DNA from 4 places in the Kosakonia beeri genome. Region 1 is predicted to be linked to each of the others. Evidence: predicted binding sites of a transcription regulator. Region 1 holds the regulator's gene; each other region holds the start of a gene.

What was found. The regulator CRP, encoded in region 1, controls carbon source genes, mostly activating them, when cyclic AMP is high. The targets are predictions, from matches to a motif close to ATGTGANNNNNNTCACAT.
Positions count from the first base shown of each region.
Region 2: the regulator CRP is predicted to act here: its motif matches at 3,326-3,343, upstream of psiE (phosphate-starvation-inducible protein PsiE).
Region 3: the regulator CRP is predicted to act here: its motif matches at 6,656-6,673, upstream of mlc (sugar metabolism global transcriptional regulator Mlc).
Region 4: the regulator CRP is predicted to act here: its motif matches at 2,777-2,794, upstream of ACUY4S_RS15570 (ABC-F family ATPase).

Region 1 is NZ_CM135106.1:450,701-458,662, forward strand. Features, by position in the region: gene ACUY4S_RS02125 (YccS/YhfK family putative transporter) at 1-1,151, opposite strand, end outside; gene crp (cAMP-activated global transcriptional regulator CRP) at 1,200-1,832, opposite strand; gene ACUY4S_RS02135 (OsmC family protein) at 2,166-2,570, shown strand; gene ACUY4S_RS02140 (phosphoribulokinase) at 2,614-3,483, opposite strand; gene ACUY4S_RS02145 (YheU family protein) at 3,539-3,757, opposite strand; gene ACUY4S_RS02150 (hydrolase) at 3,754-4,773, opposite strand; gene ACUY4S_RS02155 (toxic anion resistance protein) at 4,952-6,076, shown strand; gene ACUY4S_RS02160 (5-bromo-4-chloroindolyl phosphate hydrolysis family protein) at 6,090-7,070, shown strand; gene ACUY4S_RS02165 (NUDIX hydrolase) at 7,108-7,830, opposite strand.
Region 2 is NZ_CM135106.1:4,578,459-4,586,420, reverse strand. Features, by position in the region: gene ACUY4S_RS21710 (capsule biosynthesis GfcC family protein) at 1-149, shown strand, start outside; gene ACUY4S_RS21705 (YjbH domain-containing protein) at 152-2,248, shown strand; gene ACUY4S_RS21700 (acyltransferase) at 2,280-2,732, opposite strand; gene ACUY4S_RS21695 (GNAT family N-acetyltransferase) at 2,742-3,251, opposite strand; gene psiE (phosphate-starvation-inducible protein PsiE) at 3,388-3,798, shown strand; gene malG (maltose ABC transporter permease MalG) at 4,012-4,902, opposite strand; gene malF (maltose ABC transporter permease MalF) at 4,917-6,461, opposite strand; gene malE (maltose/maltodextrin ABC transporter substrate-binding protein MalE) at 6,548-7,738, opposite strand.
Region 3 is NZ_CM135106.1:2,715,468-2,723,429, forward strand. Features, by position in the region: gene ACUY4S_RS12900 (dimethyl sulfoxide reductase anchor subunit family protein) at 1-97, shown strand, start outside; gene dmsD (Tat proofreading chaperone DmsD) at 160-771, shown strand; gene osmY (osmoprotectant ABC transporter permease OsmY) at 1,059-1,769, shown strand; gene osmX (osmoprotectant ABC transporter substrate-binding protein OsmX) at 1,791-2,693, shown strand; gene osmW (osmoprotectant ABC transporter permease OsmW) at 2,703-3,350, shown strand; gene osmV (osmoprotectant ABC transporter ATP-binding protein OsmV) at 3,350-4,498, shown strand; gene bioD (dethiobiotin synthase) at 4,528-5,223, opposite strand; gene mlc (sugar metabolism global transcriptional regulator Mlc) at 5,349-6,569, opposite strand; gene ynfL (multidrug efflux transcriptional activator YnfL/SxtR(Kp)) at 6,698-7,594, opposite strand; gene ynfM (multidrug efflux MFS transporter YnfM/SxtP(Kp)) at 7,712-7,962, shown strand, end outside.
Region 4 is NZ_CM135106.1:3,278,353-3,286,314, reverse strand. Features, by position in the region: gene ACUY4S_RS15585 (PTS sugar transporter subunit IIC) at 1-853, shown strand, start outside; gene ACUY4S_RS15580 (GntR family transcriptional regulator) at 869-1,588, shown strand; gene ldtB (L,D-transpeptidase) at 1,683-2,603, opposite strand; gene ACUY4S_RS15570 (ABC-F family ATPase) at 2,811-4,403, shown strand; gene ACUY4S_RS15565 (glycoside hydrolase family 31 protein) at 4,760-7,126, opposite strand; gene ACUY4S_RS15560 (MFS transporter) at 7,142-7,962, opposite strand, start outside.

The sequences.
Region 1 (7,962 bases):
AGGGCGCTGCCCATCAGGCTGGCAACACTGAGCATGACGCTAATGCGTGCGGCATTGCGAAGTGCGGAAGACTTCAGTGAAAGATAACTTTTTAACGCCGGGATCAGAGGCAGGCGGCGCTGCGTTTCAGCCATTAAATCCCGGCTGTACAGAGGGCGTTGGGTGCGTAAAACGCGGGCGATACGGCTAAAGTGCCAGGCGCAAAAATGCCCGACCGGGTTATCCGGATGCTGGCGGGCGATTTTCTCCAGCGCACCAACCTGCTTATCCATCGTGAAACGCGTAGGGTATCGGTGATAGAGAATATCATCGGCCAGCACACGCAGGCGTGCAGCAACGGTTTGCGCATTCCAGCGTATCACCTGCTCGGCATGGCTTTGCTCCACCAACTTTTGCACTTCTTCTGGCTGGTGCAAACTGACAGAGATGTGCTCTTGTAGGTCCAGCGCGACCTGGAACACGCGCAACATACGCTTGTAATCATTGTGCTGGTTCGCGGCCAGCATATGCAGTTGCTGATAACACTGACTTATCATATCCACGACTTTTTGCTGGCGGGCCAGCAGCGGTGGCAGGGCGGTTTCTGGATCTTTGTGCTGCGTCAGCAGGCTGTATTTGGCTTCGCAGTAGTCCGCCAGTTCACGGTAAAGCAGGCTTATCGTTTCATGCAGCGGTTGTTCCCGCCACATCCAGAACCAGAACCAGTTAAACAGCCCGTACCACAAGGTACCAAGCGCATAAATCAGTAACGGTTGCCATATTGGCATACTGCCGGCAAGGCTCAGGGTAAAGATGGCAGCAATCAGCGAGGCCGGGAGTAACCGCCCATGCAGTGCACTGATTTCGGCGGTCACGCCAAGTAATAATGTCATGCCGGTGAGGATCAGCGGCAGGGGCAGGTTCTCTGCAAGCAGCAGTTGTACCGCGAGGCTGCATCCTGCAAACAGCGAGCCGCCAATAATCAGGCGTTTAAAGAAACGTTTATGGGGGGTATCAAGACCTGCAATGTTGCAGCAGGCGGGCACGAGGGAGAACAGCAAACCTTGTTGCAAATGACCGACGATTAAGCCGATGGCCACAGGCAAACATAACACCAGCGTTTGCCGCAGTGCGTAGTTGATTTCGGGGTGATAAATCAGCCTGCGCCACATGAGAAAACAAAAACGGCGCACCGGATAAGCGGCGCGCCGTTTTGTCGATTAACGGGTTCCGTAAACCACGATAGTTTTACCGTGTGCGGAAATGAGATTTTGATCTTCCAGCATTTTCAAAATACGGCCCACTGTTTCGCGCGAGCAACCGACGATCTGACCAATTTCCTGACGGGTAATTTTAATTTGCATACCGTCCGGGTGAGTCATTGCGTCTGGCTGTTTCGCCAGGTTCAACAGCGTTTGGGCAATGCGACCTGTCACGTCAAGGAACGCGAGGTTGCCGACTTTCTCTGAAGTGACCTGCAGGCGACGCGCCATTTGCGAGGAAAGGCGCATCAGAATGTCCGGGTTTACCTGGATTAACTGACGGAATTTTTTATAGGAAATTTCGGCCACTTCACATGCGGTCTTAGCGCGTACCCACGCACTGCGCTCCTGACCTTCTTCGAACAGGCCCAGTTCACCGATAAAATCTCCCTGATTCAGGTAAGAGAGGATCATCTCTTTACCTTCTTCATCCTTGATCAGCACTGCCACTGAGCCTTTAACGATGTAATACAACGTTTCCGCTTTTTCACCCTGGTGAATCAGCGTGCTCTTCGACGGGTACTTATGAATGTGGCAATGAGACAAGAACCATTCGAGAGTCGGGTCTGTTTGCGGTTTGCCAAGCACCATGCGCGATTATCCTCTGTTATAAGCTGTCACCAGACACAGGATGTGCACCCTGCCCCTGGGGTTGCAATCTATACACGTTATCGTTCGACTTTGTGTATTCGCTTCCAAATCCTCGGAAGTGGACCGTCAGCGTCATCTGCGGTCTCTAAAGTGTGATGTCAGGCGTGTCTGCGTGACATCCATTTTTTCTGTAGCATCCAGATTGTTTTAGCATAGCTTTAACCGCCTGTCTCCTGGTGTCTCGCTTCAGCATGACGCAGGTCGCCTTCCGTTGCGACTTTTCTTATGTACGCGTAATCTGTAAAGAAAATTGCCACTTCGGAGTAAAGAAAAATGCAGGCACGTGTGAAATGGGTTGAAGGGTTAACCTTCCTCGGTGAGTCCGCCTCGGGCCACCAAATCCTGATGGATGGCAACTCAGGCGATAAAGCACCAAGCCCGATGGAAATGGTGCTGATGGCCGCAGGCGGGTGCAGCGCCATTGATGTGGTGTCTATCCTGCAGAAAGGGCGCCATGACGTTACCGACTGCGAAGTGAAGCTGACCTCAGAGCGTCGCGAAGAAGCCCCGCGTCTGTTCACCCATATCAATCTGCACTTTATCGTCACCGGCAAAGCGCTGAAAGATGCTGCGGTTTCCCGTGCGGTGGATCTCTCTGCGGAGAAGTACTGCTCCGTGGCGTTGATGCTGGAAAAGGCGGTGAACATCACCCATTCCTACGAAGTCATAGAAGCCTGATGTGCTCAGCCCGGTAGCGTGGCGTTACCGGGTTCCCCTAACGCTATTTTATCTTTTTCCCTTCCATCAACCGTTGCACCAGCGGCGTCATGATTAGCTCCATCGCCAGCCCCATTTTTCCGCCAGGCACCACCAGCGTGTCCATATGGGAAATAAACGAGCCTTGCAGCATCGCCAGAAGCCATGGGTAATCAATCCCTTCCAGATTACGAAAGTGGATCACCACAAAACTTTCATCCAGCGAAGGAATGCCTTTCGCGGCAAAAGGGTTCGAGGTATCCACGGTTGGTACACGTTGAAAGTTGATATGCGTGCGCGAGAACTGCGGGGTAATAAAGTTAATGTAATCTTCCATGGAGCGTACCACGGAATCCATTACCGCTTCGCGCGAGTGGCCGCGTTCGCTGGTGTCGCGCACCAGTTTCTGGATCCACTCCAGATTAACAATTGGCACTACGCCGACCAGCAAATCAACATAACGTGATACGTCATGCTGTGGGGTGACCACGCCACCGTGCAGCCCTTCGTAAAAAAGTACATCTGTGGGTTCAGGCAATGGCTGCCAGGGGGTAAACGTACCCGGTACCTGGTTCCAGGGCACGGCTTCATCGTAGGTATGGAGATACTTCCGCGCCTGACCTTTGCCGGTCTGGCCATATTCGCTGAAGGTCTGTTCGAGCAGGCCAAAATCGTTAGCTTCCGGCCCGAAGTAACTGATATGCCGCCCAAGATCGCGCGCTTTGCGGATCGCCATATCCATTTCCGGGCGGGTATAGCGATGAAAACTGTCGCCTTCAACTTCCGCCGCCTGCATACCCAGTTGCGCGAAGATCTTACGAAAAGCGAGGCTGGTGGTGGTCGTTCCCGCACCGCTGGAGCCGGTGACGGCAATGACCGGGTGTTTGGCAGACATAATAACTCCCTGAATTAATGATTATTTTCAGTATAGTCAGCCGCCATGCACCCCGTTAATCGTGGAATTGCCCGCGCGGCATAATATTGACTGTCTCGTGCAGTTCAGACCACACCAGCACTGCTTCGCCGCGTTGCAATTGCCGTTTAACATCGGCGACCTTTTGTTCAAGCGAGCGTTCATGTTCACCATAATCGGTGCCTTCGCGCAAGACAAAGCTCTCAATCAGGTTATCCAGCGTTGCGGTTTCGATCTCTTGCCATGGAATAATCATTTCGCCTCCAGCCAGGGAGAGAGCCAGTCCGGAATACGTGTCTCAAGCCACATTTCCGGGCGACGCAGTGTGCCGCCGACAAAACCCACGTGGCCGCCATGCTCCGTTAACTGATACTCAATATTTGCCGGCAAATGTCCGGCATCCGGGATCACATTATGATCCATAAAAGGATCGTCTTTGGCGTGAATAATCAAGGTCGGTTTACGGATGTCCGGCAGTACCGGCATGGCGCTGCAGCGTCGGTAATAATCCAGTGCGTCGGCGAAGCCGTGGATCTTCGCGGTGATCAGGTCGTCAAACTCACGGATGCGGCGTACTTTGCGCAACGCCGACAACGTTAACGGGAGCGAGCCGGGGTAAGCGCGTAATTTTCGCGCTGCGTTGGCTTTCAGCAGATTGAGTAAATAGCGCTGATAAACGCGTGAGAAACCCTTATCCATATGATAACTGCACGCTTCCAGCACCAGTGGCGCAGAGACAATGACCGCTGCATCGACGGGCAAGTCATCCTCTGCTTTTGCCAGCAGGCAGCCAAGCATATTACCGCCGAGCGAGTACCCAACGGCTGCCGTTGGCGCGGCACCCAGTTCCTGACGCAGCCATTGCAAAAACCAGGTGCCGTCTTCGGTCTCACCAGAGTGGTAAATGCGATTCAGGCGATTAGGAATACCGCTGCAACCGCGAAAATGCATGACGACCCCCAGCCAGCCGCGCGCCTTCGCCGCATGAACCAGACCGTGCGCGTAAGGGCTATGCAGGCTGCCTTCAAGGCCGTGAAATACCACCAGGCGCGGTTTATGCCGCGCCTGGTACGGTTCTTCACTCCAGGCGAGATCGACAAAATCGCCATCCGGCAGCTCAAGACGCTGCCACCACGGTTCAAACTGCAGGCGACGACGTAAAAGGCGTGGCAGCATCGTTTGTAGATGCGGATTGCGCGCACCCGGCATCGGATGAAAATTGTGCGCTTCTCCCTGATCTTCAAGGAAATTTGCCGGTGTAATATCTGCCATCATAATAAAAAATTTAAGTTAATAGACGGTTATTATACTTGCTAACAATTAGGCTGTTTAATACTTTGCTGCTGTTGTAACGTATTACCCCTTACAGACAGCTTCATAAAGACACAAGAAAACCAGCGATTACATTACATTACCGCTGTCTGCCATTTACCCATTGAGGACGTATTGGATGACGGAACATACCTCGCTTGACCTCGCCGCGCCGCAGCAATCAAACCCGTCGATGAATGACCTGCCTGGCAGTGAACACTTAACCCCGGCGGAGCACGCGCAAATCCAGAATATTGTTGAAGAGATCAATATTAACGACCCGGCGTTTTCGTTGGGTTTTGGCGCAAAAACCATGAACAGCATCTCGCAGTTCTCCGACTCCCTGATGCAAGAAGTGCGGGCAAAAGATGCGGGCATTATCGGTACGCAACTGACCGAACTGCTGCAAAAAATCAAAGGGGTGGACATCAGCGCCTTTGAACAAAAACCGGGCTTTCTCGCCTCACTGCCACTGCTGGGATCGCTGTTTAACCGCATTGAGCGCACGCTGCTGGAATACCAGACCCTGTCTGAACAGGTAGAAAATATCACCGCAAAGCTGAATGACGCGATGGTTGATCTGCTGCGCAATATTTCCGTGCTCGAGACCCTCTTTGAGCGTAACCGCGAGGTTTTTCAGCAAATTACGCTGCACATTATTGCCGGTAAGCAAAAGCTGGAGCAGATAAAACAGAATGAACTGCCCGCGTTGCAGGTGCAAGCGGCATCGGACCCGATGAACGCGCAGCGCGTGCGCGATCTGCTGGAAGGCATTCAGCGCTTTGAGCGTCGCCTGCATGATTTGATGGTATCGCGAACGATTGCGATGCACTCCGCCCCGCAAATTCGCCTGATGCAGAGCAACAGCCAGTCACTGGCAGAAAAGATCCAAAGCAGCATTCTTTCCACCATTCCGGTGTGGAAAAGCCAGATAGCGCTGGCCATGTCACTGCAAACCCAGCGTCAGGCGGCAAAACTGCAAAAAGAGGTGGCGGATACCACCAATGATTTACTGCGCCGCAATGCGGAAATGTTGCAAACCGGCACGCTGGAAACGGCGCGTGAGGTGGAGCGGTCAGTGGTGGATATCGACACCCTGCGCGATGTGCAGTCGCGGTTGTTGAGTACCATTGAAGAGTCGGTGAAAATTGCTACTGACGCACGTCAACGCAGGGCTGAAGTAGAAAAAGAGCTACTCACAATGGAAAACGATCTGCGTATCCGTCTGGCCTCCATCGCCAGCGGAACGGCGGGACAGCAGTAAGCAGGAAGAGACCATGTCCGAGAGAATCACACACTGGCTGGATGCCTATTACAGCAACCGTTTGAACCGTATCTCCGCCCGGTTATTCACGTTTATCGCGGGCCTCTTATATTCCGCCTATTCAGCCCGTTTCGCTACGCAGGTGGATAGCGAATTGGGGAAAGATGTGGGGGGACTCGCAACCTGCTTCGCGGTGGTGAACTGGTTTGGTTTTATTCTGCTGGGCCGCACGCTGTTCTTTGATCGCATAGCGCTGGTTGTGGGGGCGTTGGCAGGCTTTTTCTGGTTTTTTGTGGGAGATGCCATTGCGCTGCCATTTTGGGCGGGAATGATGGCGATGCTCGTGCATCTCTATCGGGACTGGCGACGGCTTAGCACCATCCATGTGCTGTATCTGTTATTAATGATTCTGTCTGTATCGTTATACCGGCAGATCTATGATTACAGCGCGCACCCCGTCTACCTTGGATTCTTTGCGTTGCTCTTTGTCGGCTATCTCCTGTATGCATGGTCACTGAAGATGGCCGCACGTAAACATGACGCCCAGCTGGCGATTCTTGCTGCAGCCGAAAAAGCGCAACAAACGGCCGCCGAAGCGGATCAGTTGTTAGCGCAGCGTATTGCACGCCTGGAAAAAAAGAGAGGGCTGCCTGCTCCGCTGCTGGCTGAACTGGCTCAGATTACTGCGTCAGCGCGCCAGATCCTGCAATGCATGAGTACAGACAAAAGGGATGAAGTACCGGGGCGGCGCTTTTTAGACCGTTATCTGCCTGGCGTTGAAATGATTGTTACCCAGGGGCAGACCCTTTCGGAACAACTGCTTGACGCTCAACAACGGCAAAAATCGGTAGAAGATCAACTGGAGATGATGCGACGTTTAAAAAGCGCCTTTCATCAGCAACATCAGGCCTTGCTGGAAAACGATACGGATGATCTCAATTCTGAACTTAAAACCTTAGACAAGCTGCTCAAAACAGACGGCTATGTGAAATGATTGGGTATCTGCACTTGCGCGATTGCCGGTGCAGATATTAGCCATCCGTCAGTAAATTTCGCGAAAAAAGATGAATGTCGACGCCCGGTTTGCGCCGCCATAACCGCGCTTTTCGCGCGCCGGTCGGTACACTTTCGCCCGTCTCTTCAAACATGCCGGAAGCTTCAAAACGGCGGATCAGGCTCTTACGCTGGATAGGCTGACCGAGAATGATCTCTGTCGCTTCCTGAAGCTGTGTTTGTGTAAACGTCTCTGGCAGGCAATAAACGGGCAGGAGCGAGTACATCGTTTTTTGCCGCAGCCGGTGCAGTGCGGCCTGAATAATATCCGCATGATCAAACGCCAGCGCATAGTGCGGCAACTCGCTGACCGGCACCCATTTGGCATCGCTTACACTCTCGATATGCGGGGCGCAAGAAACCCAGGAAATCAGCGCGAACCAGGCCACCGTCAGGCTCCAGCCGCGTGGATCGCGCTGCGGGCCTGAAAAGGTATCCAGCTGTTCGAGCCACGATGGCGAAACACCGGTTTTTTCGGTCAGCTTACGCAACGCCGTCGCGCGGGTTGAATCATCTTTGTCCAGATCGATAAAGCCGCCGGGCAGCCCCCAGCGCCCCTGCTGCGGCTGGCTTGCGCGTTCTACTAATAATACGCAAAGCACCTGCTGATGCAGGGTGAATAGCACATTATCCACCGTCACCAGCGGTGAGGGGAAACGGCTGGCATCGTAGGCGTTCAGATATTCGGCTTCGCTGATCATCGTTAACTCGTCTTTTTGTACACGCCACAAGTTTATCAGCCTGCGAAAGGGCAGCAAGCTAACTTTTATCCTAATATTTTTCAGCAGCTTAGCGCTTATTAAAAGCCTGATGAAAAAAAGAACTTGCATTAA
Region 2 (7,962 bases), 790 kb from region 1:
TGCCTGTTGCTTACTGGAACCGACGCCATGTCGAGCCGATGCCTGGCAGCGTCATTTTTGTGGGCTTTGCACCGGGTCTGTGGAACAACGTTTATGACGAGCTCAACGCTGACATTCTTGAGTCCCTGACGCATCGGATACCGGAATAATAATGAAAAAATCGTTTGTAATAAGCTTGTTGGCGCTGGGAGTCAGCGCGGCCTGTCACGCCGAAACGTTTCCGGACCCGGTTGGCCCGTCTCAGTCGGATTTTGGCGGCGTGGGTCTGTTGCAAACCCCGACGGCGCGTGTAGCGCCAGAAGGTGAGCTTAGCCTTAACTACCGCGACAATGATCAATACCGTTTCTATTCGGCTTCGGTGCAGCTTCTGCCCTGGCTGGAAACCACGCTGCGTTATACCGACGTGCGTACGCGAAAATACAGCTCGGTTGAAGCCTTCTCCGGCGATCAATCCTACAAAGATAAAGCCTTCGATTTAAAAGTGCGGTTGTGGGAAGAAAGTTACTGGTTGCCGCAGGTGGCTGTGGGGGCGCGTGACGTTGGGGGTACTGGCCTGTTTGATGGCGAATATCTGGTAGCGAATAAAAACTGGGGGCCGCTCGATTTTTCCCTCGGTATTGGCTGGGGCTACCTGGGGACCAGCGGCAATATTAAAAACCCGCTATGTACCTACGACGCAAAATTCTGTACCCGTGATAACAGCAACAAAGCCGCAGGTTCCACCGACACTTCGCAAATGTTTCGCGGCCCGGCATCGCTGTTCGGCGGTGTGGAATATCAAACGCCCTGGCACCCGCTGCGCCTGAAACTGGAATATGAAGGCAACAACTATCAGCAGGATTATGCCGGTAAGCTGCCGCAGCGCAGTAACTTTAACGTTGGCGCTATCTACCGTGTGACCGACTGGGCTGACATCAATTTAAGCTATGAGCGTGGGAATACCTGGATGTTTGGGTTTACCCTGCGTAACAACTTCAACAATCTGCGCCCCACCTACCGGGACAACCCGCGTCCACGGTATCAGCCGCAGCCGCAGGATGCGATTCTGCAGCACTCGGTGGTGGCCAATCAGCTTACGTTGCTGAAATATAATGCCGGTCTGGCGGATCCGAAGATTCAGGTTCAGGGCGATACGTTGTATGTGACGGGCGAGCAGGTGAAATACCGTAATACGCAGGAAGGGATAGAGCGTGCGAACCGCATTATTATGAACGACTTGCCGGATGGCATTCGTACCATTCGCGTGACGCAAAATCGCCTGAACCTGCCGCAGGTGACGACCGAAACGGATGTCGCCAGCCTGAAAGGCCACCTTGAAGGCGAAACGCTGGGTCATGATACCGTGCTGGCGCAAAAACGTGTGACGCCGATTGTTCCGGAAAATACAGAGCAAGGCTGGTACATGGATAAGGCCAGTTTTGGTTTCCACATCGATCCGGTGCTTAACCAGTCTCTTGGTGGGCCGGAAGGCTTCTATATGTACCAGATTGGTGTGATGGCGACAGCGGACTGGTGGCTGACCGATCACCTGCTGACCACCGGCAGTCTGTTTGCCAACCTTGCCAATAACTACGACAAATTCAACTATACCAACCCGCCAAGGGACTCGGCGTTGCCGCGCGTTCGTACCCGCGTGCGTGAATACGTGCAGAACGATGTGTACGTTAACAACATGCAGGCCAACTACTTCCAGTACCTGGGTAATGACATCTATGGCCAGGTGTATGCCGGTTATCTGGAGACCATGTACGGCGGCGCAGGGGCTGAACTGCTGTGGCGTCCGGTAGACAGTAACTGGGCGTTCGGTATTGATGCCAACTACGTGAAACAGCGTGACTGGCGTAGCGCGCAGGACATGATGAAGTTCACCGACTACAGCGTGAAGACCGGCCATTTCACCACTTACTGGACGCCGTGGTTTGCCCAGGATGTACTGGTGAAAGCCAGCGTCGGGCAGTATCTGGCGGGAGATAAAGGCGGCACGCTGGATATCTCAAAACACTTCGACAGTGGCGTCGTAGTGGGTGCATACGCGACCCTGACGAACGTGTCGGCGGCACAGTATGGGGAAGGGGATTTCACCAAAGGCGTGTATATCTCTGTACCGTTGGATCTCTTCAGTACTGGCGCGACCCGCAGCCGTGCAGGTATCGGCTGGACGCCGCTAACGCGTGATGGCGGCCAGAAACTGGGTCGTAAGTTTGAACTCTATAATATGACCACCGATAAGACACTGAACTTCCAGTGATACCTGGCCCCTCTCCCTTACGGGAGAGGGGTTAGAGCCTGCGCAGTAACCGCGCAGGATTCCCGGCATACACCCCTTTTTCGCTAATCGATTTGGTCACGACGCTGCCTGCGCCAATAACGGCTCCGTCGCAAATCGTCACCGCCAGGATCGTGGCGCCGCTGCCAATCGACACATCATTGCCAATCACAATGCGCCCCCAGCTTTTGCGGTCGGGATTGGGTTTGCCGTCGCGGAACATATCGTTAGCGAACATCACACCGTGGCCGATAAAACAGCGCTCGCCGAGGGTGACGTATTCGCAGATAAAGCTGTGTGACTGAATTTTACTGCCGCTGCCAATGTGTGTATGGCTCTGAATTTCAACAAAAGGGCCAATGAACACATCATCGCCAAGGGTGCAGTCATACAGATTTGCCGGTTGATAAATAACGACATTTTCGCCGCAGGTAACATTGCGCACGGCGGTCTGGCGGAGATCCATTTTCGCTCCTTAAATGGCTTTGCCCAGAATATGCAAAGTGCTTTGCTGAGAGGGGGTGCTGAAGACGGTATCTTTGATGTGCGTAAAGCCCTGGCGAAGATAAAAACGGTAAGCCTGCGGGTTGGCGTCCAGCACTTCCAGCCAGAGAAAGGTTTCGCCCCGGCTTTTCGCCATGCGTTCTATTTCGGCAATCATCTGTTCTCCATAACCTTTGCGGGTTTCTCCCGGCAGCAGGTAGAGCTTATGCAGCAGCGTACCCGCCTGGGTTTCGCCCTCTATGGCACAGTGCCAGGAGACTTTGGCAAAGCCTGCCGGCACGGTACTCAGTGCGACAAACCACTCACTGGCCTGGCTTTGCAGGCTCTGCTGTAAAGCGTTAAGGGAGTATTCCTGCTGCAAAAAATCCTGCAGCTCCTGTTGTTCATGCCACAGATGCGCAAAGTGGTGGGTATAGCTGGCATAGCCCATCTCACTCAATAACGCGGCGTCGTCCGGGCGGGCTTTACGTATAGTCAGCACTGTTTAAGGCTCCCTGCGTGAAATTTACCGATGCAACATGTCATCACGCTGTGTCACAAAATATAAGCAAATAATGTAGATCAAGATCACATTTTTACGTTATACAAAGGGTCTTACTCCAGAATGAGGTGCCGCTATGACATCGCTCACTCGCCCCCGCGCTGAGTTTGTATCGACCCTTTTACAAACCGTGCTGAACCTTGGTTTGTTAAGTCTGGGCCTGATCCTAATCGTCTTTCTGGGCAAAGAGACGCTGCACCTGGCGGACGTATTGTTTGCGCCGGTACAAACCAGTAAATATGAACTGGTAGAAGGGCTGGTCGTTTACTTCCTTTACTTCGAGTTTATTGCCTTGATCGTGAAGTATTTTCAGTCCGGCTTTCACTTCCCGCTGCGCTATTTTATTTACATCGGTATAACCGCGATCGTACGGTTGATCATTGTCGATCACCAGTCGCCGATGGATGTGCTGATCTACTCTGCAGCGATCCTGCTGCTGGTGATCACCTTGTGGTTGTGCAACTCAAAACGGCTGAAGCGCGAATAAAAAAACGGCGATCCGGGGGATCGCCAAACAACAGTCACAAGTTAGGATCATACAAGTTGAGGGTGCAGTGGCATCGCCCGTCATCGTTCGGGTGACAGCGGTGGTGGCTCCCGTTATTTACCCCGCTACTGACGTTAATCAGCTTCAGGGATTAATACCGTCGCCGCCTTGCTCTCACCCGACATCTTCAGGGCGTAATAACAACGATGAAACTTAACCTTTCACGCCGCCTGCTGTCAGGCCATTAACCAGCCAGCGCTGCGCAAGTAAAAAGACCACGGTAATCGGAATGGCGGACAACACCGCCGCTGCTGCAAAATCTCCCCACAGATAGTTCTGCGGGTTGAGATATTGCTGCATCCCCACGGCCAGCGTGTAACTGTCGACGTCGCGCAGCAGTAGCGAGGCGACAGGAACTTCGGTAATGGCCGCAATAAACGACAAAATAAACACCACCGCCAGGATTGGCACCGACAGCGGCAATAGCACCAGGCGAAAGGCCTGCCACGGGGTTGCGCCATCCAGGGCGGCGGCCTCTTCCAGCGAGTTGTCGATGGTTTCGAAATAGCCTTTGATCGTCCACACATGCAGCGCGATCCCGCCTAGATAGGCAAAGATCACCCCACCATGCGTATTCAACCCGATAAAGGGAATGTACTGACCGAGGCGATCAAACAACGCATATAACGCCACCAGCGACAGCACCGCCGGGAACATCTGGAAAATCAGCATGCTCTTTAACAGCGTGGCTTTACCGGCAAAACGCATACGCGCAAAAGCGTAGGCGCAGGTGGTGGATAGCGCAACAATCCCCACGGCGGTAATTCCGGCGATTTTCACCGAGTTCCACAGCCACAGCAGCACCGGGAACGGCGGTGGGGTAACGCGGCCATCGGCGTGCTCCACGCTAAAGCCCAGCGCCAGACGCCAGTGTTCCCAGGAAATAGTTTCCGGAATCAGGCTGCCAGTCGCAAAGTTACCTTCACGCAGCGAAATAGCGACCACCATCAGTAACGGGAACATAATGGCGGCAATAAATACCAGCAATAACAAGTGAGTAACCAATAGTCGCACTTTTTGCGATTTCGCCTGCACCATAGCCATTTGCGTCGTCCTCCTTAATCAAATTTCATGCGGGTTGCTTTCAGGTTGACGATAGCCAGCAGACCGACCAGCAGGAAAATCAGCGTGGCGATCGCGGCAGCAAGCCCAAAGTCCTGACCACCGCCGCCTTCAAAGGCAATGCGGTAGGTGTAGCTCACCAGCAGATCGGTATAGCCCGCAGGCGTGGTGGTGCCAATGCGATCCGGGCCGCCGTTAGTCAGCAACTGGATCAACACAAAGTTATTAAAGTTAAAGGCGAAGCTGGCGATCATCAACGGTGTGAGCGGTTTGATCAGCAGCGGTAAGGTGATGCGGAAAAAGTTTTGCAACGGTCCGGCGCCGTCCATTGCCGAGGCTTCATACAGATCGTCAGGGATCGCTTTTAACAGCCCCATACAGAGGATCATCATGTAGGGATAACCGAGCCAGGTATTAACGATCACGATCATGGTCCGCGCCGTAGTGGGATCGCTAAACCATGCGGGTTTAATGCCAAACAGCGCGCTCAGCATCATGTTGATCTCGCCGAAGCTCTGGTTGAATAACCCTTTGAAGATCAGAATCGAGATAAACGACGGCACTGCATAGGGCAGGATCAGCAGTACACGATAAATGGCTTTCCCTTTAAGCGATTCCCACTGGACGAGGCACGCCAGTACCATGCCAACGGCAACAGTCAGCACCACGGTCAGCACAGAGAACACCACCGTCCAGACAAAGATGGCGATAAACGGCTTCTGGATACCGTCATCGGTAAAGACACGGGTAAAGTTGTCCCAGCCGATGGTCACGGTATAACCGGGGCTGAGTTTTTCGCTGCCCCAGCTTCCGTCGGCATTGATCGCCTGGAAAAAGCCGATAGCGTTATTTGCGCGGTATTTCGCACCGCTCTGGTTGTTGGTCAGCACCCCGTCGTCGCTCAATTGATACAGGGGGCGGGTGCCGGAGAACTGGCGCAGTGAACTCATGATCACTTTGCTTTCGTCCGGCAGAATGGCCGTCAGCTGGTTGAGTGCCTGGCGATTCTGAGTGATGACACGCAGGTTCGCGCGCTCACCGTCGGGCAGGGCATTCACCTCTTTTAAGGTGATTTTCTGCTCGCCACCGGGTTTGAACGCGTCGGAAAGGTAGTGTTTGCCGGTGTCGCTATCGGTCAGCGCCAGTTGCCATGCGTCACCCGACGCATAAAGGCCGAAATTGTAGGCTTTCCCTGCCTGATAAGAACGATCGAGCAACACCTGTTGCGCGCGCTCCTGGGTAAGCTGGTTGGTGCTGCTGTAGTTGGTAAAGGCGATGGCGATGGTGCAAATCAACGGGAATAGCACAAACAGCCCCATGCCTGCTACCCCTGGGTAAACATAACGCCAGGCGTAGGCCTTCCGGTTTGCAAAGATATACAGACCTGCGGAACTGAGGATCAAGGTGGTGATGGCAAAAAGGTATTCCCCCTGGGCATACATCAAGACGACAAGGTAAGCCACCAGAAGCCCGGTAAGGGTAATGGCGGCCCAGGCGATTTTCGGGCTTTGCCACCAGTGGCGTTTTCTTACAACATCCATGGGAACATCCTTTTACAACGATGAAAACGAGTGACAGGTGGCGCGGCGCTTCTCTGGCCTGCCCGCCGCGCCACCTGTCCTGTGACTTACTTGGTGATACGACCCTGCGCGTCTTTCAACGCAGCATCCACGGTCTGACGGCCACTCACGGCATTGATAACCGCAGTCCGGGTGGCGTACCAGAAGGCAGCCATTTGCGGGATATTCGGCATAATTTCACCGGTTTTCGCGTTATCCATAGTGGCGGCAATGCGCGGATCTTTTGCTAATTGATCCTGATAGGTTTTCAGCGCCACGGCACCCAGCGGTTTGTCTTTGTTCACCTCTTCCAGACCCTGATCGGTCAGCAAGTAGTTTTCAAGGAACTCTTTCGCCAGTTCTTTATTCGGGCTGGCGGCATTGATGCCCGCGCTCAGGACGCCGACGAACGGTTTCGACGGTTTGCCATTAAAGGTTGGCAGCGGGGCGACGCCGTAATTGACTTTGCTCTTCTCAATATTGGCCCATGCCCACGGACCGTTGATGGTCAGTGCGGTTTCACCTTTATTAAACGCCGCTTCGGCAATTGAATAATCGGTGTCGGCGTTCATGTGCTTGTCTTTAATCAGTTTCACCAGGAAGCTCAGGCCCGCTTTGGCACCCGCGCTGTCTACGCCAACGTCTTTCACGTCATATTTGCCGTTCTCAAACTTGAAGGCGTATCCGCCGTCGGCAGCGATCAGCGGCCAGGTGAAATATGGCTCTTGCAGGTTAAACATCAGGGCATTTTTGCCTTTCGCCTTCAGCGTCTTATCGAGCGCCGGGATCTCTTCCCAGGTTTTTGGCGGGTTTGGCAGCAAGTCTTTGTTATAAATCAGCGACAAGGATTCCACGGCTACCGGGTAAGCGATCAGCTTGCCGTTGTAACGCACTGCGTCCCAGGTGAAGGGATAGAGCTTGTCCTGGAAGGCTTTGTCCGGAGTGACTTCCGCCAGCAGGCCAGATTGCGCATAGCCACCAAAGCGGTCGTGTGCCCAAAAAATAATGTCCGGGCCATCGCCCGTGGCGGCAACCTGTGGGAATTTCTCTTCCAGTTTGTCCGGGTGTTCGACGGTGACTTTAATCCCGGTGTCTTTCTCAAATTTCTTACCCACTTCGGCAAGGCCGTTATAGCCTTTATCGCCGTTGATCCAGATAACCAGTTTGCCTTCTTCTATTTTGGCGAGGGCAGAGGCAGAAAACACCATCGTCGCTACTGCGGACAATGCGAGGATGCGTGCGCCTGTTTTGATTTTCATATATCCCGTCCTTTAGGTGATGTGCTCGTGGATACGTTCAGGGTGGTTCGACGGGATTAGTCTCCTTTTTTGGCAAGCGCTTCTCATCCTCCTTAAACCTACGCCCCCGGGGTGATTTGTGTGATCTGTGCTGCATAAATTTTCGTTATGTGTCTCAGCGCACACAAAAAAGCGCTGATTTTTGCAAAGCGCATCACGAAAATGCCCGCAGCACCCCCGTCCGG
Region 3 (7,962 bases), 2.3 Mb from region 1:
GCTGGCTGGCATCATGCTGGTGGTTGCAGGAGAAGTTCTCGGCCGCGGCCTTTTTTACGGGCTGCACATGACCGTCGGCGTTGCCGTCGCGGGTTAAACGCAGGAGCCGGAGAAGGGCTTACGCCTTTTCCGGCCTGCAACAACATCAATGGGGATACCATGACAGAGACCTCCCGCGAATCGTTTATTTTCACCGCCCGGGTGCTCGGGGCGCTGTTTTACTATCCGCCGGATAGCGAACCGGCGACGCCGCTGATTGCGGTGTTTACCCAGGGGGCATGGGCGACGCAGTGGCCCCTGCCGTCACACGCACTTGCCCCGCTGATGGCGGGCTTTACCGCACACTTTGAAGAGCCGCTGGCCGCAAGCTGGCAGCGACTGCTGATTGGCCCGCTGGCGCTGCCCGCTCCGCCGTGGGGATCGGTATGGCTGGACAAAGAGAGCGTGCTGTTTGGCGACTCCACACTGGCGTTACGCCAGTGGATGCGGGACAACGATATTGCTTTTCAGCGTCAGCAGGACGAACCGGAAGACCACTTCGGCGCATTGCTACTCATGGCGGCCTGGCTTGCCGAACAAGGCAACACCCCGGCCTGTGACCAGTTACTGGCCTGGCATTTACTCCCGTGGTCAGGCCGCTTTCTTCATGTGTTTAGCGAAGAAGCCCGGCACCCCTTCTGGCACGCGCTTGGCCAGCTTGCGCAGCTGACGTTAGTGGACTGGCAGTCCCGTTTACTGGTCCCGGTCGCGCAAAAACCCCTCTTTCGTTAACGGCAATCCCGGTCAACCTGACCGGAATTGCCCTGCTATGGCGATACATTTGTGACGGCGTCACTTTTAATCTTCTCTTTTAAGACAATTCTTTACTTTATGTATACAGCCTTGACGCCATAAGGGTTGGTTCAAATTCACCGCGCCGCTTCGCTTACCGAAAATCAAACTGTTAACTGGAATCCTTCCCAGGCGCTTGCTATAGCTCAATGCACCCTGCCGAACATGGCATAACAACACGCAACCGTCCGTTGCAATAACGCATGCAAACAGGGAGACACACTGCAATGCAAACGTCCATGCTTACACGCGCCCTGCTCTTTATTGTCGGTATTGCCGTTATCCTGGCGCTACTGACCTGGGGTATCGGTCTGGAAACCATCAAAGCCCGCCAGGTTGATTTGGTCTATCTCGGGCAACAACATTTGATTCTGGTGTTCAGCTCCATGTTTTTTGCTCTGCTGGTCGGTATTCCCAGCGGTATCGCACTCAGCCGCCCCGCCATGCGTGGTGTGGCGGAATATGTGATGCAAATCTTTAACGTCGGTAACACGTTGCCACCGCTAGCAGTCCTGGCGCTGGCGATGGTGGTCATTGGCATTGGCGATACGCCTGCAATTATCGCGCTGTTCCTGGCCTCTCTGCTGCCGATTGTGCGTAACACCTATGCCGGGCTCTGTTCGGTTCCCGCCTCGCTGCTGGAAGCGGCAAATGGCATCGGCATGACCAAATGGCAGCGCCTGCGCCAGGTCGAACTGCCCAATGCATTGCCGGTGATCCTCTCCGGCGTGCGAATCGCGACCGCCATTAATGTGGGTACTGCGCCGCTGGCGTTTCTGATTGGCGCCAGCAGCTATGGTGAACTTATCTTCCCCGGCATTTACCTGAATGATTTCCCGACGCTGATTTTAGGCGCTGCCGCTACGGCCTTGTTTGCGCTGATCCTCGACAGTTTGCTGGCGGCGCTGGGGCGCTTCCTTAGCCCGCACACCGCCTGAGAATAAGAAAAAGGAATCGCTATGAAACGATTAACCCACCTGCTGGGCGCGCTGGCAGCGATGCTGATGTTTAGTGCCAGCGCCTGTGCCGCGCCGCTGATCCTGGCCACCAAAAGTTTTACCGAGCAGCATATTTTGTCGGCACTGACCGTGCAGTACCTGCAGAAAAAAGGCTTTCAGGTTCAGCCACAAACCAATATCGCGACGGTGATTTCCCGTAACGCGATGATCAATAAGCAGGTCGATATGACATGGGAGTACACCGGTACATCGCTGATCATTTTCAACCACATTAACAAACGTATGACGCCGCAGGAGTCTTACGAGACGGTAAAACGCCTGGATGCCAAACACGGTCTGGTGTGGCTGAACCCGGCAGACATGAACAACACTTACGCCTTCGCGATGCAGCGTAAACGCGCCGAGGCAGAGCATATCAACACCATGTCCGAAATGGTGGCGAAGATTGAACAGATCCGCAAAACCGACCCGAAGCACAACTGGCTGCTTGGCCTTGATCTGGAATTTTCCGGTCGCAGCGATGGGATGAAACCACTGCAGCAGGCCTATGCCATGGCGCTGGACCGCCCGCAAATCCGCCAGATGGATCCAGGGCTGGTGTATAACGCTATCCGTGACAGCTTTGTTGACGCCGGGCTGGTTTACACCACCGACGGGCGGGTTAAAGGCTTTGACCTGAAAGTACTGGAAGATGACAAAGGCTTCTTCCCCAGCTATGCGGTGACGCCGGTGGTGCGCCAGGACACGCTGGCGGCACATCCGGGGCTGGCCGATGCGCTTAACACCCTTTCCGGGATGTTAAACAACGAGGTGATTATGACGCTGAACGCCAAAGTCGATATTGATCATCAAACGCCGCAGCAGGTCGCCAGCGACTTCCTGCGTGAAAAAGGGTTGTTGTAAGGAGCGCCTATGGACACGATTCATTACATGATGGACAACGCGGGTTTTCTGGCCACGCTCACCTTTCAGCATCTTTGGCTGGTGTTGCTGGCGGTAGGAATGGCGATTGTTATCGGTGTACCGCTGGGCATTTTAATTGTGCGCCATAAGTGGCTCTCTGCCCCGGTACTGGGTCTGGCGACGCTGGTTTTAACCATTCCGTCGATTGCCCTGTTTGGCCTGATGATCCCTGTCTTTTCACTGATTGGTCAGGGCATTGGTGCCGTACCGGCGATAACTGCAGTATTCCTCTATTCGCTGCTGCCAATTGTGCGCAATACCCACACTGCGCTCACCAGTCTGCCGCCGGGCCTACAGGAAGCCGGTCGCGGTATTGGCATGACATTCTGGCAGCGTTTGCGTTGGGTCGAAATTCCCATGGCGCTGCCCGTGATTTTCGGCGGTATTCGTACCGCTGTGGTGATGAACATTGGAGTGATGGCGATCGCCGCCGTAATTGGCGCCGGTGGTCTTGGCCTGTTGTTACTAAATGGTATTGGCGGCAGTGACATTCGTATGTTGATTGCCGGGGCACTGATGATTTGTATTCTCGCCATTGTGCTCGACTGGTTATTGCACCGCTTACAAATTGTGCTGACGCCGAAGGGGATCCGCTAATGATTAAACTCGAAAATCTGACCAAACAATTTACCCAGAAAAACGGCCAGACGGTGAAGGCTGTTGACAACGTCAACCTGAATGTACCCGAAGGCGAAATGTGTGTTCTGCTGGGCCCTTCCGGCTGCGGTAAGACCACCACGCTTAAAATGATCAACCGCCTGATCGCGCCGAGCAGCGGCACTATTTTAATAAACGGTGAAGACACCAGTGCAATGGACACCGTCACCCTGCGTCGCAACATTGGTTACGTTATTCAGCAAATCGGCCTGTTCCCGAACATGACCATTGAAGAAAATATCACCGTGGTGCCGCGTATGCTGGGTTGGGATAAAGCCCGCTGCAAAAGCCGTGCGGAAGAGTTGATGGAGATGGTGGCGCTGGACGCTAAAAAATTCCTGCATCGCTATCCGCGGGAGATGTCTGGCGGCCAGCAACAGCGTATCGGCGTGATCCGTGCGCTGGCTGCGGATCCGCCGGTACTGCTGATGGATGAGCCCTTCGGCGCTGTCGACCCGATCAACCGCGAGGTGATCCAGAACCAGTTCCTCGATATGCAACGCAAGCTGAAAAAGACCGTTATGCTGGTCAGCCACGACATTGATGAAGCGCTAAAACTGGGCGACAGGATCGCCGTGTTCCGCCAGGGACGCATTATTCAGTGCGCCAGCCCGGACGAGCTGCTGGCAAAACCGGCCAATGAGTTTGTCGGCTCTTTTGTCGGCCAGGATCGTACCCTCAAACGCCTGTTGTTAGTGTCTGCAGGGGACGTTACCGATCAGCAACCGACTATCACGGTGCGTGAATCCACCTCCGCTGCTGAAGCGTTCGCCACCATGGATGATAATGACATTCGCGCTATCACCGTTGTGGATAATGCGGGTAAACCGCTGGGCTTTGTTAAGCGCCGTGAGGCACGTAATGCGGCCGGCCATTGTGCGGATCTGCTGCATCCGTTCCGCATTACCGGTAAGGCGGAAGATAACCTGCGTGTGGTGTTGTCCAAATTGTATGAAAGCAACACCAGCTGGATGCCCATCGTCGATGAAGAAGGCCGCTATAACGGGGAGATTTCGCAGGATTATATTGCGGATTACTTAAGCTCCGGGAAAACGCGCCGGGCGCTTAATATTCACAGCGATGCCTGATAAAAAAACCTCCGCAAGGAGGTTTTTTTTCATGCCAGCACGCGGTCAGCGACCAGCATTCCGGTCGCCATCTGCAGATTGATGTATTGCGCTAAATCACGCTGTTCCGGGCGCGGCAGGTACGGCAGTTCCCCCACCAGCGGCGCGGGCAGCTTTTTGCTCAGTACGCTGATAATTTCTGCATAGTGGGCCAGCCCAGGATTGATTCGGTTTGCAACCCAGCCAATCAGCGGCAACCCGTCGCTGGCTATCGCCTGCGCCGTCAGTAACGCGTGATTAAGACAGCCTTCCTGGATGCCCACTACCATCACCACCGCCATTTGTTCCTGTACCACCCACTCGGAAAGCGGACGCAGATCGTTCATCAGGCTACGCCAGCCGCCCGTCCCTTCCACGACAACATGGTCGACACGGTCGCATAAACTGGCCAGACCGTCAGATAACAAGGTGTAGTTAATGGGGCAACTGTGCGCGACGCTGCTCTCTTCTTCGCTTAAGGCTATCGGGTTCACCGCCTGATACGGTAATTCCAGCGAAGAGACACTTTGCAGCACCAGCGCGTCTTTGTTACGCAGCCCTTCCGGCGTCGCTTTGCTCCCTTTTGCCACGGGTTTATAACCCGCCACTGTTTTACCGCTGGCAGCCAGCGCCTGTAGTAGCGCGCGGGACGCCACTGTCTTGCCGACAGAAGTGTCTGTACCCGTTACAAAGAAACGCTTAAGCATGACGAACCCCACCGTTGTTCAACGAAAATATAAACCAGGAAAATAATTCAGGAGGGAAAGTCTAAGTTAACTGCATCTGGCCCGGCTTGAGATAGCGCAATTTTTACGACGACAGTGTAAAAATGTTACCCCTGCAACAAACGAATCAGCAAAGATCCGTTATACATCGCGTCTTTTACCAGCGCCGCACCGGCCATGGTGCCCTGATTGGTAAACTGGGTACTTTCGACACTGATGTGTTTGCTGTAGGCGGGCAGCGCCTGCTGGCGAATACAATCGGCAATGGCCGGGAAAAGGATCTCTGCCGCACTGCTAAGCGGTGAGCCAATCAATATTTTTTGCGGATTGAACAAATTGACCATGATGGCGAGAATACGACCAATGTTCGCGCCGACCCCGCTAATAATGTCTTTCGCCAGCAGATCCCCCTGCTGCGCCGCCTGGCATAACCATTCAACAGAGAGCGGTTTCTGATGCAGCATCGAACTCATCGACTGGCTCATCCGCCGTTGCGCCATTTCCAGCACGCTTTCTACGCTGGCGATGGTTTCCAGGCAACCGTGGTTGCCGCAGTAGCAACGCTTACCGTAAGGATCGACCTGCGTGTGTCCAATCTCCACCAGGCTGCTGCTCCCCGCATGCAGTAAGCGCCCGTCGGTAATCACCCCGGCGCCAACGTTATGGTCAATCACCACCTGGATAACATCCCGCGCACCGCGAGAAGCGCCAAACAGCGCTTCAGCCATGGTCCATGCGCTTATATCATGCTGAACATATACCGGCACGCCGGTGTGCTTCTCCAGCGCCTCGCCTAGCGGCATATCTTTTACGTCGTCATAAAACGGCATGCGATGAACAATGCCATTTTCAGTATCAATGATACCAGGCAGCGTAATAGCAATCGCTGTCAGCCTCTCCAGCTGGTTCTGATGACGGGTAAAAAAACGGTCGATATGGTCGATAATCCGCTCCAGCAACGGCAGTTCGGCGGCAAGCGGTAATTCCAGACGGTCTTCCACCACCAGTTTGCTGCTGAGATCGCGCAGGGAAAGGAAAATTTCGCCGCGACTGATGCGCAGCGAAAGATAGTGCCAGGCCTCGGTTTCCACCACCAGCCCAACCGCCGGACGCCCGCGGCTGCCTGGCTCCTGAATTTCCGTCTCCTGCACCAGGTGCGCTTCAAGCATTTCGCGAACGATTTTGGTAATACTGGCCGGCGCAAGCTGCGCGAGGCGTGACAGGTCGATGCGCGATACCGGGCCAAGCTGATCAATCAGGCGATATACCGCCCCTGCGTTGGTCTGCTTAATTTGATCAATATGCCCAGGCTGACTATCAGCAACCACCTCTGACTCCCTTATTTTCGCGCTTCGAAATAAACTGTTGGCTATGGTGAAGGAGTTACTGGTTGTCGTCAAATATTTACCCCGGCTTGTGATTTACAGCACATTTTGCAACGACTTATGCGCAAAATTCACTCGCCTGCTGCTGCCAGGAGCTGCGTCCTGAAACGCGCCGCCGCTGTTCCCTGCTCCCGATGTTTTGACCACACCAGCCACATTTCCGATACCGCATCCGGCTCTATGATCGGTACCCAGCGCATTTCGCTAAGCTGCACACGCCGGAAAGAGGCTGGCAAAATCGACACCCCCATGCCCGCAGCCACCAGCCCTATGATGGTCATTGCTTCCCCCACTTCCTGAGCAATGCGCGGCGACAACTGGTAACGCCGCATCAGACCAATAATATCGTCATACAGGCCGGTACCGACGTGTGGATCGAAAAAGACAAATGGCTCCCGCGCCAGTTCCACCAGCGATACCGCAGCCCTGGTGGCCAAAAGGTGATCGCGGGGGATCATCGCCAGCAACGGCTCGCGCAATATTACCTGCCAGGCCAGCGTCTCCGGCAAAGGTGTATTGCGCATTAGACCGAGATCCAGCGTGCCTTCGTTCAGCGGCGCAATCTGGGCGCGGGTATTGATTTCCCGTGTCTGTAAGTGCACATCAGGGTAGCGCTGGCGAAACGACGACAGCGTATCGGAAACGGCTTTGATAAACGGAGCCGAAGAGGTAAAGCCAATGCGCAGCTCGCCGGTTTCCCCCTGATGCAGGCGCGCCGCACGGGCTACGGCGTCATCCACCTGGCTTAATATTTGCCGACTGTCCGCCAGGAACTGGCTGCCCGCAGGGGTGAGCGAGACGCTGCGATTGGTTCGCGCCAGCAGACGCGCGCCCACCTGCTGTTCGAGGATCTGGATCTGCTGGCTCAGCGGCGGCTGCGAAATGTTCAGTCGTGCTGCCGCATGGCCGAAATGCAGCTCTTCAGCCACGGCAATAAAATAGCGCAGATGACGCAGTTCGATATTCATATGTATAAGGTCTTATTTGAGATTATTAATATATTAGACAGAATATTCCTCGTTTCATACCCTTAGCGTGTGGTAAGCCCGTCACCCAAATCACGGGAACAAACGTAAGGATCTCAAGTGAGTCGTACAACAACCGTTGACACCAGCCCGGCAAGTGGCGTCAATGAACCGTCCGTCGCTGCGCCGGGGCAATTTATTAAACGTGGTACTCCCCAATTTATGCGCGTTACGCTGGCCTTGTTCTCTGCCGGGCTGGCGACCTTCGCCCTGCTTTACTGCGTACAACCGATCCTGCCGGTGCTGTCTCAGGAATTCGGCATTTCTCCGGCCAGTAGCAGTATTTCCCTTTCCGTCTCTACTGCCATGCT
Region 4 (7,962 bases), 2.1 Mb from region 1:
CATCGGCCTGCTCTCCACGGAGTTGTTTATCCGTGTCGCCAGCGTGAAGCGATTCGAAATATCACTGGGAGATAATGTCCCGTCAGCGGTGGGAAAATCGTTCTCGGCGTTGATCCCAACTATCATTACCTTGTCTGTGTTCGCGATCATTGCGGCGCTCCTGTCTAACTTTCTGCACACTGATTTGATCCACCTGATCACCACGCTGATCCAACAACCGTTGCGGCAAATTAATACCAGTTTGCCGGGTACGTTGTTTATTTACAGCTTTGGTAACTTCTTGTTTACGCTGGGTATCCACCAGACGGTGGTCAACGGGGTGATCCTTGAACCCTTCTTATTGATTAACACCAACGAGAACATGCTGGCGTTTGCCAACGGTCAGCCGATCCCGCACATCATTAACAGCATTTTTGTGCCCACGTTCGGCATGATTGGCGGCACTGGCAGTACCCTGTCGTTACTGTTGGCGATCTTTATTTTTGCCCGGCAGAAATCGTCGAAGCAGGTCGCTCGCCTCGCCATCTCACCGGGTTTGTTCAACATTAATGAGCCGGTGATTTTTGGTTTACCGATAGTCTTTAACCTCCCGTTGATGATCCCCTTTGTGCTGCTTCCGGCGCTGGGGATCTGGTTTGCGTGGCTCTGTACCACGCTGGGCTGGATGTCTCGTTGTGTGGTGATGATCCCGTGGACCACGCCGCCAATCCTCAGTGCCTGGCTGGCAACGGCAGGGGACTGGCGGGCAGTGGTGGTACAGTTGCTGATCATCCTCTTTGGTGTATTCTTCTACCTGCCTTTCCTCAAAATTTCTGAGAGGGTGGCCTTAAGAAACAATGGGATAGAAGAATAAACCAGAGGAAGGGCGATGGCGGCGAAATATATCACAATAGCGCGGGAAATTAAGCGGCGGATCCTGAGCCAGCAGTACGCAGCCAATGCACCGTTGCCCGATCAGTTTGCGCTGGCCGCCGAGTTTGCCTCCAGCCGGATGACCATCCAGCAGGCGATGCGCCAGCTCATTGTCGAAGGGCTGGTCTATACCCGCCAGGGGCAGGGCACGTTTATTCGCAAAAATTTTCTCCAACACTCGCGCTGGGATCTACCGGGCAGCGATTACTTTGGCGCGACCAAAACCTGGGAAAATGTTGGCGAAGTGACCAGTAAAATCATTCGCTTTGAGTTGCGTTTCCCGACGGAAAAAGAGCAGGCTTCGCTGCTGGTGGGGCCAGACGAACCCGTCTATGACTTCAATCGCTTGCGTTTACTGGAAGGTGAACCGGTGTCGCTGGAGTTTACCCTGATGCCGGTCAGCCTGGTGCCTGGGCTGAATCGTGGGCATCTTGAAAGCTCCGTCTTTCGTTATGTGCAGGAAGAGCTGGCGCTGAAGATCATGGGATCGTATCGCATCGTGCGTGCGCTAAAGCCGGGTACGGAAGACAAACGCTATCTCAACTGCGATGACACCGATCCGGTACTGGAAGTGGAACAAGTGATCTATCTGGAAGACGGCACGCCGCTTGAGTACGCGCATTGCCACTACCGCTACGATCATGGCGGAGTTATCGTGGTTAATAACGGGGGATAGTTGGCGAATGGCGAGGCGTTAACCGGCCTGCGAGGTGTGCAGACCGGTTAACACTGCCCTGTGAGCGTCATGCTACCGGGCAGGAAAATGTTACTTAGTTCAAACGTACCGGCATACCGGAACGGTTCTGTACCGCCTGATCGACGATATTGGCATCGACATCTGGCTGGTTAGTCACCGTCTGCACCGCTTTGGTCAGCGCAATCGGCACAATCTCACCACCTGTGAACTGGGCTTCGGTAGTCGACAGGGGATTATGCACTTCGATATAGCGGCTGCCATCCGGTTCGGTGGTCGCTTTTACCGGCTCGTCAATAAACTGCACGCGCGTGCCGACCGGTACGTTTTCGAACAGGAACTTGATGTCATCATTACGCAGACGCACGCAGCCGTGGCTTACGCGCAGACCGATACCGAAGTTCGCATTGGTACCGTGGATTGCGTACAGACGGCCGATATAGAGCGCGTACAGACCCATCGGGTTATCCGGGCCGGCCGGCACGACAGGCGGCAGCGGTTGACCCATTGCAACATATTCCGCATGCATTTTGGCGGTTGGGGTCCAGGTCGGGCCAGCTTTTTTACGTTCGACTTTGGTGGTCCAGGCAATCGGCGTATCTTTACCCAACTGACCAATACCGATCGGCAGTACGATTACCGTGTTGGTGCCTTTCGGGTAATAGTAGAGGCGCATCTCCGCACTGTTGATCACGATCCCTTCGTGAACCGTATCCGGCAGGATCAGCTGCTGTGGAACATTCATCACAGTGCCGCCTTTCGGCAGGTAGGCATCAATGCCCGGGTTTGCTTCCAGCATGTTGGACAGACCCATCTGGTATTCCGCCGCAAAATATTCCAGAGGCTGTGTATTGCCTTCCGGGATAGTCACGACCTGGTTCTGGCCAATCACACGGCTGCCATCAGTCGGCAGCGGATAAGTAACAGCAGACGCGCTTTTGCAAAATCCCACGACAGCAAAGGCTGCCGCAAAAAGGGTAGTTAATTTCATGTTCATCTTATGCAAGATTATTGGCAAACGGGCCGTTGGGTTGAGAATGCAGGAAGCGCATTATATGTGCATTCCACCGTCCAGGGAATTCAGATGTGTACGAAATCACACTTTTTTCCCTTTGCTTGCAGTTTAGCGGGCTGACAGTGGGCAGGAATCTAATTCGGATTTGTGGCATAATATGGTGTTTGTCACATATTTCAGGATACTTCCGTGTTAGTTACCAGCAACGTCACCATGCAGTTCGGCAGCAAGCCGCTGTTCGAAAACATTTCCGTCAAATTTGGCGGCGGCAACCGTTACGGCCTGATTGGCGCCAACGGCAGCGGCAAATCCACCTTTATGAAAATCCTCGGCGGCGATTTAGAACCGTCGCTCGGTAACGTCTCGATCGATCCGAATGAGCGCATTGGTAAATTGCGTCAGGATCAGTTCGCCTTTGAAGAGTTCAGCGTGCTCGACACGGTTATCATGGGCCACGCAGAACTGTGGGAAGTGAAGCAGGAGCGCGACCGCATTTACGGGCTGGCGGAAATGAGCGAGGAAGATGGCTACAAAGTTGCCGACCTCGAAGTGCAGTATGGCGAAATGGATGGCTACTCAGCTGAAGCCCGCGCCGGTGAACTGTTGCTCGGCGTCGGTATTCCGGTTGAACAACACTATGGCCTGATGAGCGAAGTGGCTCCCGGCTGGAAATTGCGTGTGTTGTTGGCGCAGGCGCTGTTTGCTGATCCGGACATTCTGCTGCTCGATGAACCGACCAACAACCTGGACATCGATACCATCCGCTGGCTGGAGCAGGTGCTGAACGATCGCGACAGCACCATGATCATTATTTCGCACGACCGTCACTTCCTGAACATGGTCTGCACCCACATGGCGGATCTCGACTACGGCGAACTGCGTGTCTACCCCGGCAACTACGATGAGTACATGACGGCCGCCACCCAGGCGCGTGAACGCCTGCTGGCGGATAATGCCAAGAAAAAAGCGCAGATTGCCGACTTGCAGTCTTTTGTCAGCCGCTTTAGCGCCAACGCGTCCAAATCGCGCCAGGCCACTTCTCGCGCCCGTCAAATTGATAAGATCAAGCTGGAAGAAGTGAAAGCATCCAGCCGTCAGAACCCGTTTATCCGTTTTGAGCAGGACAAGAAACTCTTCCGTAACGCGCTGGAAGTGGAAGCCCTGACCAAAGGGTTTGATGACGGTCCGTTGTTTAAAAACTTCAACCTGTTACTGGAAGTGGGCGAGAAAATTGCCATTCTGGGGGCGAACGGCGTGGGTAAAACCACAATGCTGAAAACGCTGGTGGGGGAACTGCCTGCCGACAGCGGTACAGTGAAGTGGTCCGAAAACGCGCAGATTGGTTATTACGCGCAGGATCATGCAGAGGATTTCGACAACGATTTGACCGTCTTTGACTGGATGAGCCAGTGGAAACAAGAAGGCGATGACGAGCAAGCGGTGCGCAGCATCCTTGGGCGTTTGCTGTTCAGCCAGGACGATATCAAAAAGCCGGCGAAGGTGCTCTCCGGGGGCGAAAAGGGCCGGATGCTGTTCGGTAAGCTGATGATGCAAAAACCGAATATTCTGGTCATGGATGAACCCACCAACCACCTGGATATGGAATCCATTGAGTCGCTGAACATGGCGCTGGAGATGTATCAAGGCACCCTGATCTTTGTTTCTCACGACCGTGAGTTTGTCAGCTCGCTGGCAACCCGTGTGATTGAAATTACGCCGCAGCGCGTGGTGGATTTCAGCGGGAATTATGAAGATTATTTGCGCAGTCAGGGCATCGAATAAATTTACCGTCGTCTTTCACGCCGCAGGTGTGTTGGCTGCGCGCTCGTACCCCGGTCACTTACGTGAGTAAGCTCCCGGGGATACTCGGGCTTGCCGCCTTCCTGCAGCGCGAAATACTTAGGTAAATTGGTGGGCATGCCTGATGAGCCGGAGAAGGCCTGGCTGTGGTTCTGTCGGGCAAAACATTTTTTCACGCCGCAGGTGTGTTGGCTGCGCGCTTGTACCCCGGTCACTTACGTGAGTAAGCTCCCGGGGATACTCGCGCTTGCCGCCTTCCTGCGGCGCGAAATACTTAGGTAAATTGGTGGGCATGCCTGATGAGCCGGATAAGCCTTAACGCTATCCGGCTTTTTGTTTTACGCGAACACCCATTCGGTGGCCGCCACGCCGTTAATCAATAACTGGCGCTTATCCCCTGCCGGCAACGTCACTTTCAGCGCATTCCACGCCGGACGATAGTCGCCGCGGGTTTCGACGCGTAAATCCACCGTGCTGCCTGTGCAGCCCATTTCCCAGGTCAGCCACAGTGCATTACCCTCTTTATAGCCCCAGGACTCTCCATCATCTTCAAACAACATACCGCTGGAACGCCCCGTACCTTTCACCGGGAAGAGCTGCAATTCGCGGGTGTTATCTGCTTTTGCGTCCACATGCGTGATCCGCTCGCTCAGGGGCAGACCTGCACCGGCGCGCACCAGCAGCGGCAGGGTTTCCAGCGGCGCCGCCAGCGTCACCCACTGACCGGGCGCATACCAGTTACCGCTGTAAAAATCGTACCAGCCCGTATCGTTGGCAGGCAGCCAGACACGGCGCTCGCGCTGGCCCGGCTCAACAACGCTGGCGACTAATATGTCGCGACCCAGCAGGAAGTCATCACACTCTTCAAAGGTCTGCGCATCGTGCTCATGATCAAGGAAGGTCGGGCGCAACATCGGTTCGTCGTCCGCGTGTGCCTGCCACAACAAGGTGTACAGATAGGGCAGAAGACGGTAGCGCAACTCAATGGCGCTGCGGATCGATGGCGTGACAGCCGGGTACATCCAGGGTTCGTTCACCGTCTGGTCATCGTTCCATGAGTGAATGGTGAAACGCGGGTGCATCACACCATTTTGTACCCAGCGCACGAACAGTTCTGCATCTGGTTTATCGCCCGAAAAACCGCCCACATCGTGACCCACATTATAAAGACCCGACAGGCTCATCCCGACACCCATTCGGGTGTTATAGCGCAGGGTATCCCAGTTGGTACGGTTGTCGCCGCTCCAGGTCTGCACATAACGCTGCATTCCGGCGCAGCCGGAACGGGAAATCAGATACGGGCGCTTGTGCGGAGCAAAACGCTGCTGCGCTTCCATTGAGGCGCGCATCATCAGTAACGGCATTACCGGGCGGATATGTTTGATGGCGATGTCACGGCCAAACCCCTGGCAACGCGCTTCGCCGTCCCACACTTCAAACTCGTTATTGTCGTTCCAGGTAGAGTCAATGCCCATTTCCAGTAGCTGCGTGGTAACGCCTTCCTGCCACCACGCAATAGTCTGCGGGTTGGTGAAATCGAGGTGAGAGCCTTCATCATCCCAGAAGCTTGAGCGTTCCGGCGCATCCGCCTCGGAGTCGCGAATAAACAGCCCTTTTTCTGCCACTTCACTGTAGCGTGGGTGATCCTGCAACAGACAAGGCTTGATATTCGCCGCCAGTTTCAGTCCGGCCTCGTGGAACGCCTGGGTCATTACTTTCGGCTGCGGGACTTTGTCATAGTTCCAGTTAAAGACGTAGCGCTTACCGTTGATCGAGGTGTAGCCGGAAGAGAGCTGGAACGAGTCGCACGGAATAGCATGCTCTTCGCACAAGCGAATAAAGTTCATTAACTGGTTTTGCGCATCCGGGGCATCGGTGTAATGCATCGTTGAGCCGCTATAACCTAGGCTCCATTTCGGGCCGAACAGGGTCTTACCGGTCAAACGCACAAACGCTTTGGTGACATCCAGCGCGCGCGTGCCGGTAAAGAGGTAGTAATCAATATCGCCGGCTTCTGCCTGCCAGCGACGATACGCGGTGTGATAATTATCGATCTCGTTGCCGAGATCCAGCCAGCAACTGCTGAGGTTATCGTAGAACAGACCGTAGCTGATATCATCGCGACGGGTAAGGGTAAACGGAATATGTTTATACAGCGGATCCGTGCTGGCAGCGTTATAACCCATGGCATCCAGGTTGCGCATTTCATAACGCTGGCCGTTACGTTGCAGGTTGCCCGCCTTTTCACCGAGCCCGTAAAACCGTTCCTCTTTTTTACGGCTGAGATAGTGCGCCACGCCGTCGCCGTGGGCATTAACCAGATAAGCGCTGGTTGGGCGATCGCCTGCCAGCCACTGCCACTCTCCGGCGTCATTACGGTAGTGCCACTCCAGCCATAACGGCTGATGAACCGTAACCCGCAACTGCTCGCTTTGTAGCGTTAATGTTTCTTGCTGCTGGCTCAGTGACCAGGCGGGCAGGCTAAAGCCCGACAACTCTTCACGTGCACGGCCTTCCCACGGCACGTCATCTTTCGGGGCAATGCTCCAGGTTCTGTCCAGCGCCAGCTCGCCTTTACGCTTTAGCAGCACGCGGAACAGATTTTCCTCCAGCACATACAGGCACAGGGTGTGTTGCCCGTCCACCAACAGTTCAACATGGTGATCGGCCTGCTTTTGTAACGTCCAGTTCTTCAGGGTTTTCATATCAGACATCCACAATCATGCGCGTTTCGCGCGACGTTCAGCAATAAATGCCACCAGGAAAATAGCGCCAATCAGGTCAAAGAAACCCATGGCAATAAACAACGGATTAAAACCAATTTTGTCGGCGGTGACGCCAATCAACAGTGAGAAGAGGAAGCTGGCGATCCAGGCCGCCGAGCCACGCATACCGTTGACGGTCGCCATCTGACCTTTATCGAACGATTCCACCACCAGCGCGCTCAGCATGCAGGAGATGATCTGATGACCGAAACCGCCAATCGAAATCAGCACAATGGTGATGTACGGATCGCGGGTGAGGGCGACAATAGCTAAAGAAATCATCAGGAACGCGCCAGTAACCGAACTGGCCACCACGGAGTTGACGCGGGAGCAGCCAAACCAGCGGGTATAGAGTTTGGTGAGGTAACCACTGGCTACGCTGCCGAGATCGGCAGCAAGGAAGGGCAGCCAGGCGAACATGGCGATCTGTTTCAGGTCCATACCGTGTTCTTTTGCCAGGTACAGCGGTACCCAGAAGCTGAGCACAGCCCACGCCGGTTCCGCCATAAACGCCGGAAGGGCAATACCGTAAAATCGTTTGTTTTTCGACACGGTTTTCAGTGCCGTTAAAAAGGGCAGCTTGACGGCAGGGGGCTCATTATCCTGTTGAATAAACGCCAGTTCATCTTTGCTCAGATTCGGGTGTTTCTCCGGATTGTGATAAAACGCCCACCACAGCACCACCCACACCAGCGCCAGCACGCCGGTGAACATAAAGGCGCCCTGCCAGCCAAACGAGGCGTGAGCAAAGTAGATGATCGGCGGTGCCAGCATCG